DNA from 4 places in the Kocuria sp. GQ42 genome. Region 1 is predicted to be linked to each of the others. Evidence: riboswitches for the same ligand, from Rfam matches in the RefSeq annotation. Region 1 holds a riboswitch; each other region holds the start of a gene.
The links. Region 1 has a riboswitch for S-adenosylmethionine ahead of AC6CH6_RS15370 (cobalamin-independent methionine synthase II family protein). Riboswitches for the same ligand answer to the same signal wherever they lie in the genome.
Positions count from the first base shown of each region.

Region 2: it holds a riboswitch for S-adenosylmethionine, as region 1 does, so the genes downstream of both, AC6CH6_RS16425 (O-acetylhomoserine aminocarboxypropyltransferase/cysteine synthase family protein) here and AC6CH6_RS15370 (cobalamin-independent methionine synthase II family protein) in region 1, are expected to answer to the same signal.
Region 3: it holds a riboswitch for S-adenosylmethionine, as region 1 does, so the genes downstream of both, AC6CH6_RS12785 (acyl-CoA dehydrogenase family protein) here and AC6CH6_RS15370 (cobalamin-independent methionine synthase II family protein) in region 1, are expected to answer to the same signal.
Region 4: it holds a riboswitch for S-adenosylmethionine, as region 1 does, so the genes downstream of both, AC6CH6_RS07340 (bifunctional o-acetylhomoserine/o-acetylserine sulfhydrylase) here and AC6CH6_RS15370 (cobalamin-independent methionine synthase II family protein) in region 1, are expected to answer to the same signal.

Region 1 covers NZ_JCAXEN010000007.1:262,952-265,141, forward strand. The annotation lists gene AC6CH6_RS15365 (3-hydroxybutyrate dehydrogenase) at 1-445, opposite strand, end outside; SAM riboswitch class I at 639-742, shown strand; gene AC6CH6_RS15370 (cobalamin-independent methionine synthase II family protein) at 756-1,958, shown strand; gene AC6CH6_RS15375 (cobalamin-independent methionine synthase II family protein) at 1,999-2,190, shown strand, end outside.
Region 2 covers NZ_JCAXEN010000008.1:219,527-221,716, reverse strand. The annotation lists gene AC6CH6_RS16425 (O-acetylhomoserine aminocarboxypropyltransferase/cysteine synthase family protein) at 1-1,041, opposite strand, end outside; SAM riboswitch class IV at 1,079-1,200, opposite strand; gene AC6CH6_RS16420 (Lrp/AsnC family transcriptional regulator) at 1,313-1,765, opposite strand; gene AC6CH6_RS16415 (thiamine pyrophosphate-dependent enzyme) at 2,007-2,190, shown strand, end outside.
Region 3 covers NZ_JCAXEN010000006.1:16,747-18,936, forward strand. The annotation lists gene moeB (molybdopterin-synthase adenylyltransferase MoeB) at 1-960, shown strand, start outside; SAM riboswitch class I at 1,134-1,228, shown strand; gene AC6CH6_RS12785 (acyl-CoA dehydrogenase family protein) at 1,342-2,190, shown strand, end outside.
Region 4 covers NZ_JCAXEN010000002.1:414,429-416,618, forward strand. The annotation lists gene AC6CH6_RS07335 (VOC family protein) at 1-615, opposite strand, end outside; SAM riboswitch class IV at 758-873, shown strand; gene AC6CH6_RS07340 (bifunctional o-acetylhomoserine/o-acetylserine sulfhydrylase) at 950-2,190, shown strand, end outside.

The DNA.
Region 1 (2,190 bases):
AGGCGCTCTTGTAGGGGGACGCCCGCAGCCCGTGCACGGAGGAGACGTTGATGACGCGCCCCCAGCCCCGCTCGTACATGTGCGGCAGCGCGGCGCGCACCAGCAGGAACGGGGACTCCAGCATCAGCACCAGGATCCGGTGGAAGTCCGCGGGGTCGAACTCCTGGAGGGGGGCGACCTTCTGGATGCCGGCGTTGTTGACCAGCACGTCGACCTCGAGGCTCAGCTCGGCGAGCGCCGCGGTGTCGAGCAGGTCGACGGCCCACGCGCGGCCGCCGAGTTCGTCCGCGACGCACTGCGCCCCGGCCTCGTCGACGTCGGCCACGACCACGTGCGCGCCGGAGCCGGCGAGGGCCCGCGCGGCGGCCAGGCCGATGCCGCTCGCGCCACCGGTGACGAGCGCCGTGCGGCCCTCGAGGTCCTGCTGCTGGGGCGTCTGGGACATGGGGGTCCTTCCTCTGGTCCGTCGTGCCCGCGGGGTGAGGGGGCACGGATCACCGCCACGGTATGTGATCCAGGCCATGTTCGCGAAGGACAGCTCCTCCCGGGAGTGCGCGCCGGGTCGCGTCACACGGCGTCATGTCCGTCATCCGGGCGCCGAATGGCGCAGCGCGCACGGGTGCGCTTGGATGACAGGGTCACCATCCAGAGCGGCCGAGAGATCTGGCTCGACGACGCCGCAGCAACCCGGGCGACGGCATCCCCGTCCCGCCTCCGGTGCTACCGCCAGGACCGATGGAAAGGACGCACGACCCATGCTGCGAAGCGCCGACCGCATCCGCACGACCCACGCCGGATCCCTCCCGCGCACCCCGGCACTGCTCGAGGCCAACCGGGCGAAGGGCGCCGTCCCGGGGGCGGAGTACGACCGGCTCCTGCAGGACTCGGTGGTCGACGTGGTCCGCCGGCAGGCCGAGCTCGGGATCGACGTGGTCAACGACGGCGAGTACGGCCACGTCATGGCCGCGGAGGTCGACTACGGCGCGTGGTGGCACTACATCTTCGCCCGGATCTCGGGCCTGACCCCCGGCGACGTGGACCTGTGGGAGCAGGAGCCGCAGCGCTCCTCGCCGGGCAGGGTGGTCCTGACGAGCTTCGGGGACCGCCGGGACCGCCGGCTGTTCCACGAGGCGTACACGGACCCCGCCTCGGGCATCACCACGGGCAAGCAGGCGCCGTTCCCCAGGATCACCGGGAAGCTGGAGTACACGGGCCACGCGGCGCTGGAGGCGGACATCCGCAACCTCAAGGCCGGGCTGCAGGCCACGGGCGCGAGCGAGGGCTACCTCGCCGCGCTGTCCCCGGGCTCGTGCGCCCGGCTGGAGAACACCCACTACGCGGACGAGGACGAGGTGCTGACCGCCTGCGCCGAGGTGATGCGCGAGGAGTACCGGGCGATCACCGACGCCGGGCTGATCGTGCAGATCGACGACCCCTCCATCGCGGAGAACTGGGACCAGGTCAACCCCGAGCCCGGCGTGGAGGACTACCTCGCGTTCACCCGCAAGCGGGTCGAGGCCCTCAACTACGCCCTCGAGGGCATCCCGGAGGAGCAGGTCCGCTTCCACCTGTGCTGGGGCTCCTGGCACGGCCCGCACACCACGGACCTCGGGTTCGAGCACCTGGTGGAGCTCATGCTCTCCATCAGGGCCGGCGGCTACAGCTTCGAGGCCGCCAACGCCCGGCACGAGCACGAGTGGAAGGTCTGGCAGGACCACGAGCTGCCCGAGGGCAAGGTCATCATCCCGGGGATCGTCTCCCACGCCACGAACGTGGTGGAGCACCCGGAGCTGGTGGCCGACCGGATCGAGCGCTTCGCCCGCCAGGTGGGCCGCGAGAACGTCACCGCCTCGACCGACTGCGGCCTGGGCGGGCGGATCCACCCGCAGATCGCCGCGGCGAAGCTCGAGGCCCTCGCCCGCGGGGCCGAGCTCGCCTCCCGCCGGCTCTGGTCCTGACCGGCCCCCGACCTTCCCGCAGATCCTCAGGAGGACACGCATGACCATGCAGAACACCGACCACGTGCAGACCACCCACGTGGGCTCCCTGCCGCGCACCGCGCGGCTGCTCGAGGCCAACCGGCGGCACGCCGAGGGCGCCATCACGTTCGAGCAGCTCACCGGCGAGCTCGCCGTGGGCGTCGAGGACGTGGTGCGCCGGCAGCGCGAGATCGGCGTGGACGTCGTCAAC
Region 2 (2,190 bases), on a different contig from region 1:
GCCGGTCCCGCGCGGGAAGTCCCGGGCCGCGATGCCGGCGCCGGGGTCCCCCGGCACGCCGGGGTGGTGGACCCGGGCGACGGCGGGGTGCCCGGCCAGGAACTCGGCCACCGCCAGCGCCGAGGCCGTGTGGCGGGCCACGCGCAGGTCGAGGGTCTCGGTGCCCTGCAGGATCTGGCTGGCGTTGAACGGGGAGAGCGTGGTGCCGAGGTCGTGCACGTACTTCGCCCGGACCAGGTGCAGGTAGGGGCTGGCGGCGGCGCACTTGTCGACGAGGCTGAGCCCGCCCCAGCGGGCGCGGGCCTGGGTGAACTGCGGCCACTTGTCCGGCCGCGCGGACCAGTCGAAGGTCCCGCCGTCCACGACCGCCCCGGCGAGCGCGTTGCCGTGCCCGCCCAGGAACTTGGTGGCCGAGTGCACCACGATGTCCGCGCCCTTCTCCAGCGGCCGGTACAGGGCCGGGGACGCGAGGGTGTTGTCGACGACGACGGGCACCCCGGCGGCCCGGGCGACGTCGGCGATCCCGGGCAGGTCCGGGAGGGTGGCCAGCGGGTTGCCGATGGACTCGAGCAGGAACGCGCGGGTGTCGGGGCGCACGGCCGCGGCCCACGCCCCCGGGGCGGTGGGGTCCACGAAGGAGACCTCGATGCCGTAGTCCGCGAAGGAGTCGGTGAGCAGGTCCACCGTGCCCCCGTAGAGCTTCTCGGAGGCCACGAGGTGCTTCCCGGCGCCCTGGCCGAGCAGGGCCAGCAGCGCCACGGCCACGGCGGACTGGCCCGAGCCGGTCGCCACGGCGCCCGCGCCGCCCTCGAGGTCGCTGATCCGCTGCTCGAGCACGGCCACCGTGGGGTTGCCGGTGCGCGTGTAGGTGAAGCCCGCCCGGGTCTGGGCGAACATCTGCCGGGCCGCCTCGTAGTCCGGGAACTCGAAGGCCGCGGTCTGGTAGATCGGCACCGTTAGGGTGCGCTGGGTGACCTGGTCGTGGGTGCCGGCGTGGATCTGCCGGGTCGCGAGGTCGTGGTCGGTCACGGGGATGGACATGGCGCTGCTCCTGTGCCTTGCTCTTACCCGCACCGGTCATCCGCGCGGGCCCGGTGGGCACGCCGCGGAAGATGCAGGCCGCTTCCTCATCCGAACCACCCAATGAGCATGGGGTTGGTGCGTGACCAAGTCGGAGCTTGGCGGTCACGTCTCGTGAAGCTGGAACAACACTATGCGCAGAGGTAGTGGGTGTCCCTCCGCGTCGGAAGATGACGACCGTGACGGTTCGTGACGCCGGCCGTGCGCGCCGGGCCCGGCGCGGGCCCTCGCGTCAGGCCCGGGTGTCGATGTCCTCGAAGATCAGGAACGTCTGGGTGTCCACCACGCCGGGCAGCTGCTGGACGTGCTCGAAGATCACCTGCCGCAGGTGCACGGTGTCCACGGCCCGCACGAGGAGCATGACGTCGAAGTTCCCGCCCACCAGGGCGATGTGGTGCACGGCGGGGATCGCCTGGAGCTGGGCGCACAGCTCCCGCCAGGTGTTCTGCTGGAGCTTGAGCGTCACGTACGCGGAGGCCTGCAGGCCCGCCCGGACCGGGTCGATCACGGTGCTGAAGCGCAGGATCACCCCCTCGTCCCGGAGCCGGTTGATCCGGGCGTAGGCGTGGGCGCGGGAGACGTGCACGGCCGCGGCGATCGCCGTCACGGACTGCCTCGCGTCCCGGGACAGCTCCGCGAGGATCTTCCGGTCGGTCTCGTCCAGCGGCACGGGGGTCGAGGGCACGGCGGGCTCCTTCGGGGCGGGTCGGGCGCGGCGCCCGGAACGTGTCGGACGAATGCGTGTGCTCCACGCCACACTAGAACATTTCGTCCACGTGCGGTGCACTGTCTGTCTCAGACTTCTGCATTTTCCCCGCTCTGTGGATACGAACCATGCCCGGTTCCCATACTGGGGAGACAGAGCCGCACCACCTTCCTGCCCTCCCCGGACCGCGGCCGCACCGGGGACCGACCGAGGGGACACCATGAGCCAGACCGTCGAGACCCCCGAGGACCCGATCCTCCGGGCCTCCCAGAGCTTCGGCATCACGCCGGAGCAGTACATGCTCCCGGCCCGCGGCGAGATCCGCATGGTCGACCCCAGCGGGCGGCTGCTCGCCCCCGAGGAGCAGGGCACCGGCCCCGGCCACGAGTACCCGCTGCCGGCCC
Region 3 (2,190 bases), on a different contig from region 1:
GACGACGTGGTGGCGCTCTCCAACCTGCAGCGACAGGTGGTGCACACGACCGCCGACGTCGGCCGCCCCAAGGCCGTCTCCGCCGCCGAGGCCGTCACCGCGCTCAACCCGCTGGTGGAGGTCCGCACCCACCCCGTCCGGCTGGACGCGGACAACGCCGTGGACATCATCGGCCGGTACGACCTGGTCCTGGACGGCGCCGACAACTTCGCGACCCGCTACGTGGTCAGCGACGCCGCAGCCCTGACCGGCACACCCTGCGTGTGGGGCTCCATCCTGCGCTTCGAGGGGCAGGTCAGCGTCTTCTGGGCCGGGCACGGGCCCACCTACCGGGACCTCTACCCCGAGGCCCCGCCGGACGGCGAGGTGCCCAGCTGCGCCGAAGGCGGGGTCTTCGGCATGCTCCCCGCCACCGTCGGCGCGGTCATGGTCACCGAGGCCGTCAAGCTCGTCACCGGCACCGGGGAGCCCCTGCTCGGGCGGGTGCTGCTGCACGACGCGCTCGCGATGACCTGGCGCGAGATGCGTCTCACCCCGGACCCCGACGCCGCCCCGGTCACCGCGGTGGCCCAGCCCGCCGCGGTCTGCGCGCTGCCCGGCGCGGACCCCTCCGAGACCGTCGGGGCGGCCGAGCTGGCCCGGCTGCTCGAGCGCCGGGAGCGCGGGGAGGCGTCCTTCGCCCTGGTGGACGTGCGCGAGGACTGGGAGCGGGAGCTCGTGGCCATCGACGGCGCCGTGCCCGTCCCGCTGCAGAAGATCCTGGACCGCGGAGCGGACGCCCTGCCCCCGGAAGCCCGCGGCGCGGACCTCGTGCTGCACTGCAAGGCCGGCGCCCGCTCCGCGACCGCGCTCGCCGCGCTGCGGTCCTTCTACGCCGGGCGGGAGGAGCGGGTCCGCCACCTGGAGGGCGGGGTGCTCGCCTGGGTGGCGCAGGTGGACCCGGACCAGCCGGTGTACTGAGCCGATCGGCGACCCCGCCCTGTTCTTTCCTGTCCGGGGTGGCGGGCGTGCCGCGCCGGGCCTGTACACCAGGCGGGCCGAGGTGACGGTCTGTGACGTCGTCGTGACCTCCGATGACGTCCGGACGTCATCCGGTGGCACCGGACCTCGGTGGTCTGGTGCCATGTCAGACGTCACCATTCAGAGCGGCCGAGAGATCTGGCTCGACGACGCCGCAGCAACCCGCCCTCCTCCGGGGTCAGGGTGCTCATGCCAGAACCGATGGAGATCCCGGATCTGCAGTCGGTCCGTGACGTCAGCCTCCTGCGCTGCCGCCACCGGACCCGCCCCCGGCGCGACCGGCCGACCGGCAATCCTCGGTGCGACCGAGAGGACCACCGCATGACCCCGAGCACGGTCGAGGAGACCACCGCCCATCCCCGCGCCGGCACCGACCTCGCCGCCGGCCTGCCCGGGGACTACGCCGGGCTGCGGGAGCACTTCCGGCCGCTGTTCGCGGAGATCGCCGCCGGCGCCCTGGACCGGGACCTCCGGCGCTCGCTGCCCTACGCGGAGGTCGGCCGGCTGGACCGGGCCGGGTTCGGCGCCCTGCGCGTCCCGGCGGCCCACGGCGGCCCCGGGGTCAGCCTCGAGGTCTTCACCCGGCTGCTGGTCGACCTGGCCGAGGCCGACTCCAACATCGCCCACCTCTACCGCTCCCACCACGGCTTCGTGGAGTCCCTGCGCTTCCTGCCCCGGGAGCTCCAGAAGGTCTGGTACCCGCGGGTGCTGGCCGGAGCCACCGTCGGCAACGCCTCCACGGAGAAGGGCGGCAACGCGCTCGGCACCCTGAACACCGTGCTGAGCCGGACCGCCGAGGGTTGGGAGCTCACCGGCCGGAAGTTCTACGCCACCGGTTCCGTCTTCTGCGACTACACCCGTGTCTCGGCCGCCCTGGACGGCCGCGACGGGCGCCGCTTCGCCGTCGTCGCCACGGACGCCGAGGGCGTGACGCTCGAGGACGACTGGGACGGCTTCGGGCAGAAGCTCACCGGCACCGGCACCGCGGTCTTCGACCGGGTGAGCGTCCCGGACGACGCCGTGCTGGACCGCACCGCCGGCAGCGCGGAGGCCGTCCACGAGGCCGCCTTCTTCCAGCTCGTGCTGCTGGCCGTCCTGGCCGGCATCGCCCGGGCGGCCCGGAGGGACGCGGTGGAGACCATCGCCGGACGCCGCCGGACCTTCAACACC
Region 4 (2,190 bases), on a different contig from region 1:
GGTGCTGAACGTGACGGAGAGCACCCCGGGGGTGCCGTCCGGATAGCGCCAGTCGACCTCGAGGTCCTCGAGCGCGGTCTCGACGGGGGCGCCCAGCCACTCGGTGACCCGCTCCGGGGCTCCGGCGATGGCCATCCCCGCGAGCCCGACGTCCGTGATCCGCGCCTGGGACGGGTGCATCTCCGGGGCGGAGTCGAAGTGGATCATGAACGGCAGCTGCGGATCGGCGATCAGGCCCTTGACACCGATCTGGTGCCACTCCAGGCACCGGCCGTCCGGGAACACCCGGTGGCCGGGCACGGAGCGGCGCCCCAGGCGCTGCTCGAAGGGGGCGAGGTCCTCGACCTCCACGACCCAGCCCAGCCAGCCGCCGCCGGCGGCGGACCGCGCGCGCACGGCCTGCCCGAAGGGCGCCTTCTCCGCCGCCGGGTGCTGGAGGACCTCGACGACCTCCACGTACTGGTGGTTCGTGAGCGGCAGGATCATGTTGCGGGTGCCGAAGCGGGGGTGCACCCCGCCCTTGACCGGTTCGATCCCGAGCTGGTCGGCGATGCGCTCGGTGGTGGCCTCCAGGCCCTCCGGGCGGCAGGCGTAGGACACGTGGTCGACTCTCATGGGCACATCGTGGCACCCTGTGAGTTTCGTCTCCAAATCGGTCCGCGACGCGCCGGGCACCGTGCGGGCGACACCCCTGCCGGAGCGTCACGCCCGGCCCCGGCTTGACGCCGCGCGGCCCTGATCCGGAGAATGCTGTCCAGGTCATGAGCGCCAGCGTCCAAGCCCCAGCTAGCTGGCCGGCAACCCTCCACCGCGGTGGGGTGCCCTGGGTGAAGACCAGGCTCCTCGCGACCGGCGAGCGAGCAAGCGCGGGTCCCCGGCGCCCGGCCGTTCCCGGCCGCACCGCCTCGGCCGGGACGGGACCCCTGAGATCCACAAGGAGTCCCACGGCATGTCCGATCTCCCCGCCTCCAGCACCGACGCCTCCGCCGCCCGCACCGACGTGGCCGCGGCCGAGCGCCCCACCCCCGAGAACCCCGGGGGCTGGGCCTTCGAGACCCGGCAGATCCACGCGGGGCAGAGCCCCGACCCGGTCACCGGCTCCCGCGCCCTGCCGATCCACCAGACCACGTCCTTCGTCTTCCCCGACGCCCAGGCCGCCGCCGACCGCTTCGCGCTCGCCGAGCTCGGCCCGATCTACACGCGGATCGGCAACCCGACCACGGAGGTCGTGGAGAACCGGATCGCCGCCCTGGAGGGCGGCGTGGGTGCCCTCATGCTCAGCGCGGGGCAGTCGGCGACGACGTTCGCCGTGCTCAACGTCGCCGGCGCGGGCGACCACCTCGTGGCCAGCCCCAGCCTGTACGGCGGGACCTACAACCTCTTCAAGTTCACGCTGCCCAAGCTCGGCATCGAGACCACCTTCGTCTCCGACCCCGACGATCCCGAGGCGTGGCGGCGGGCGGTCCGGCCGAACACGAAGGCCTTCTTCGCCGAGACGATCCCGAACCCGCGCAACGACGTCCTCGACATCGAGACGGTCTCCGGGATCGCCCACGACCACGAGGTCCCGCTCATCGTGGACAACACCGTGGCGACCCCCTACCTCATCCAGCCCCTGCGCTGGGGCGCGGACGTCGTGGTGCACTCGGCCACCAAGTTCCTCGGCGGGCACGGCACCGCCATCGGCGGCGTGATCGTGGACTCCGGGGCCTTCGACTACGGCCGCTACCCGGATCGCTTCCCCGGCTTCAACCAGCCGGACGAGTCCTACGGCGGTCTCGTCTACGCCGAGGCCCTGGGCGCCGAGGGGCCCTTCGGCGTCAACCTGTCCTACATCCTCAAGGCCAGGGTGCAGCTGCTGCGCGACCTCGGCTCGGCGATCTCCCCGTTCAACGCGTTCCTCATCGAGCAGGGCATCGAGACGCTGTCCCTGCGGATGGAGCGGCACGTGGCCAACGCCGGGACGGTGGCCCGCTGGCTCGAGGCCCGCGAGGACGTGCGCTCGGTGTCCTGGGCCGGGCTGGAGTCCTCCCCGTGGCACGAGCGGGCGCAGAAGTACGCGCCCCGGGGCGCCGGGTCGATCCTGGGCTTCGTCCTCGACGGCGGCCGGGAGGCCGGGGCCGCCTTCGTGGACGCCCTGACCCTGCACTCGAACGTCGCCAACATCGGCGACGTGCGCTCCCTGGTGAT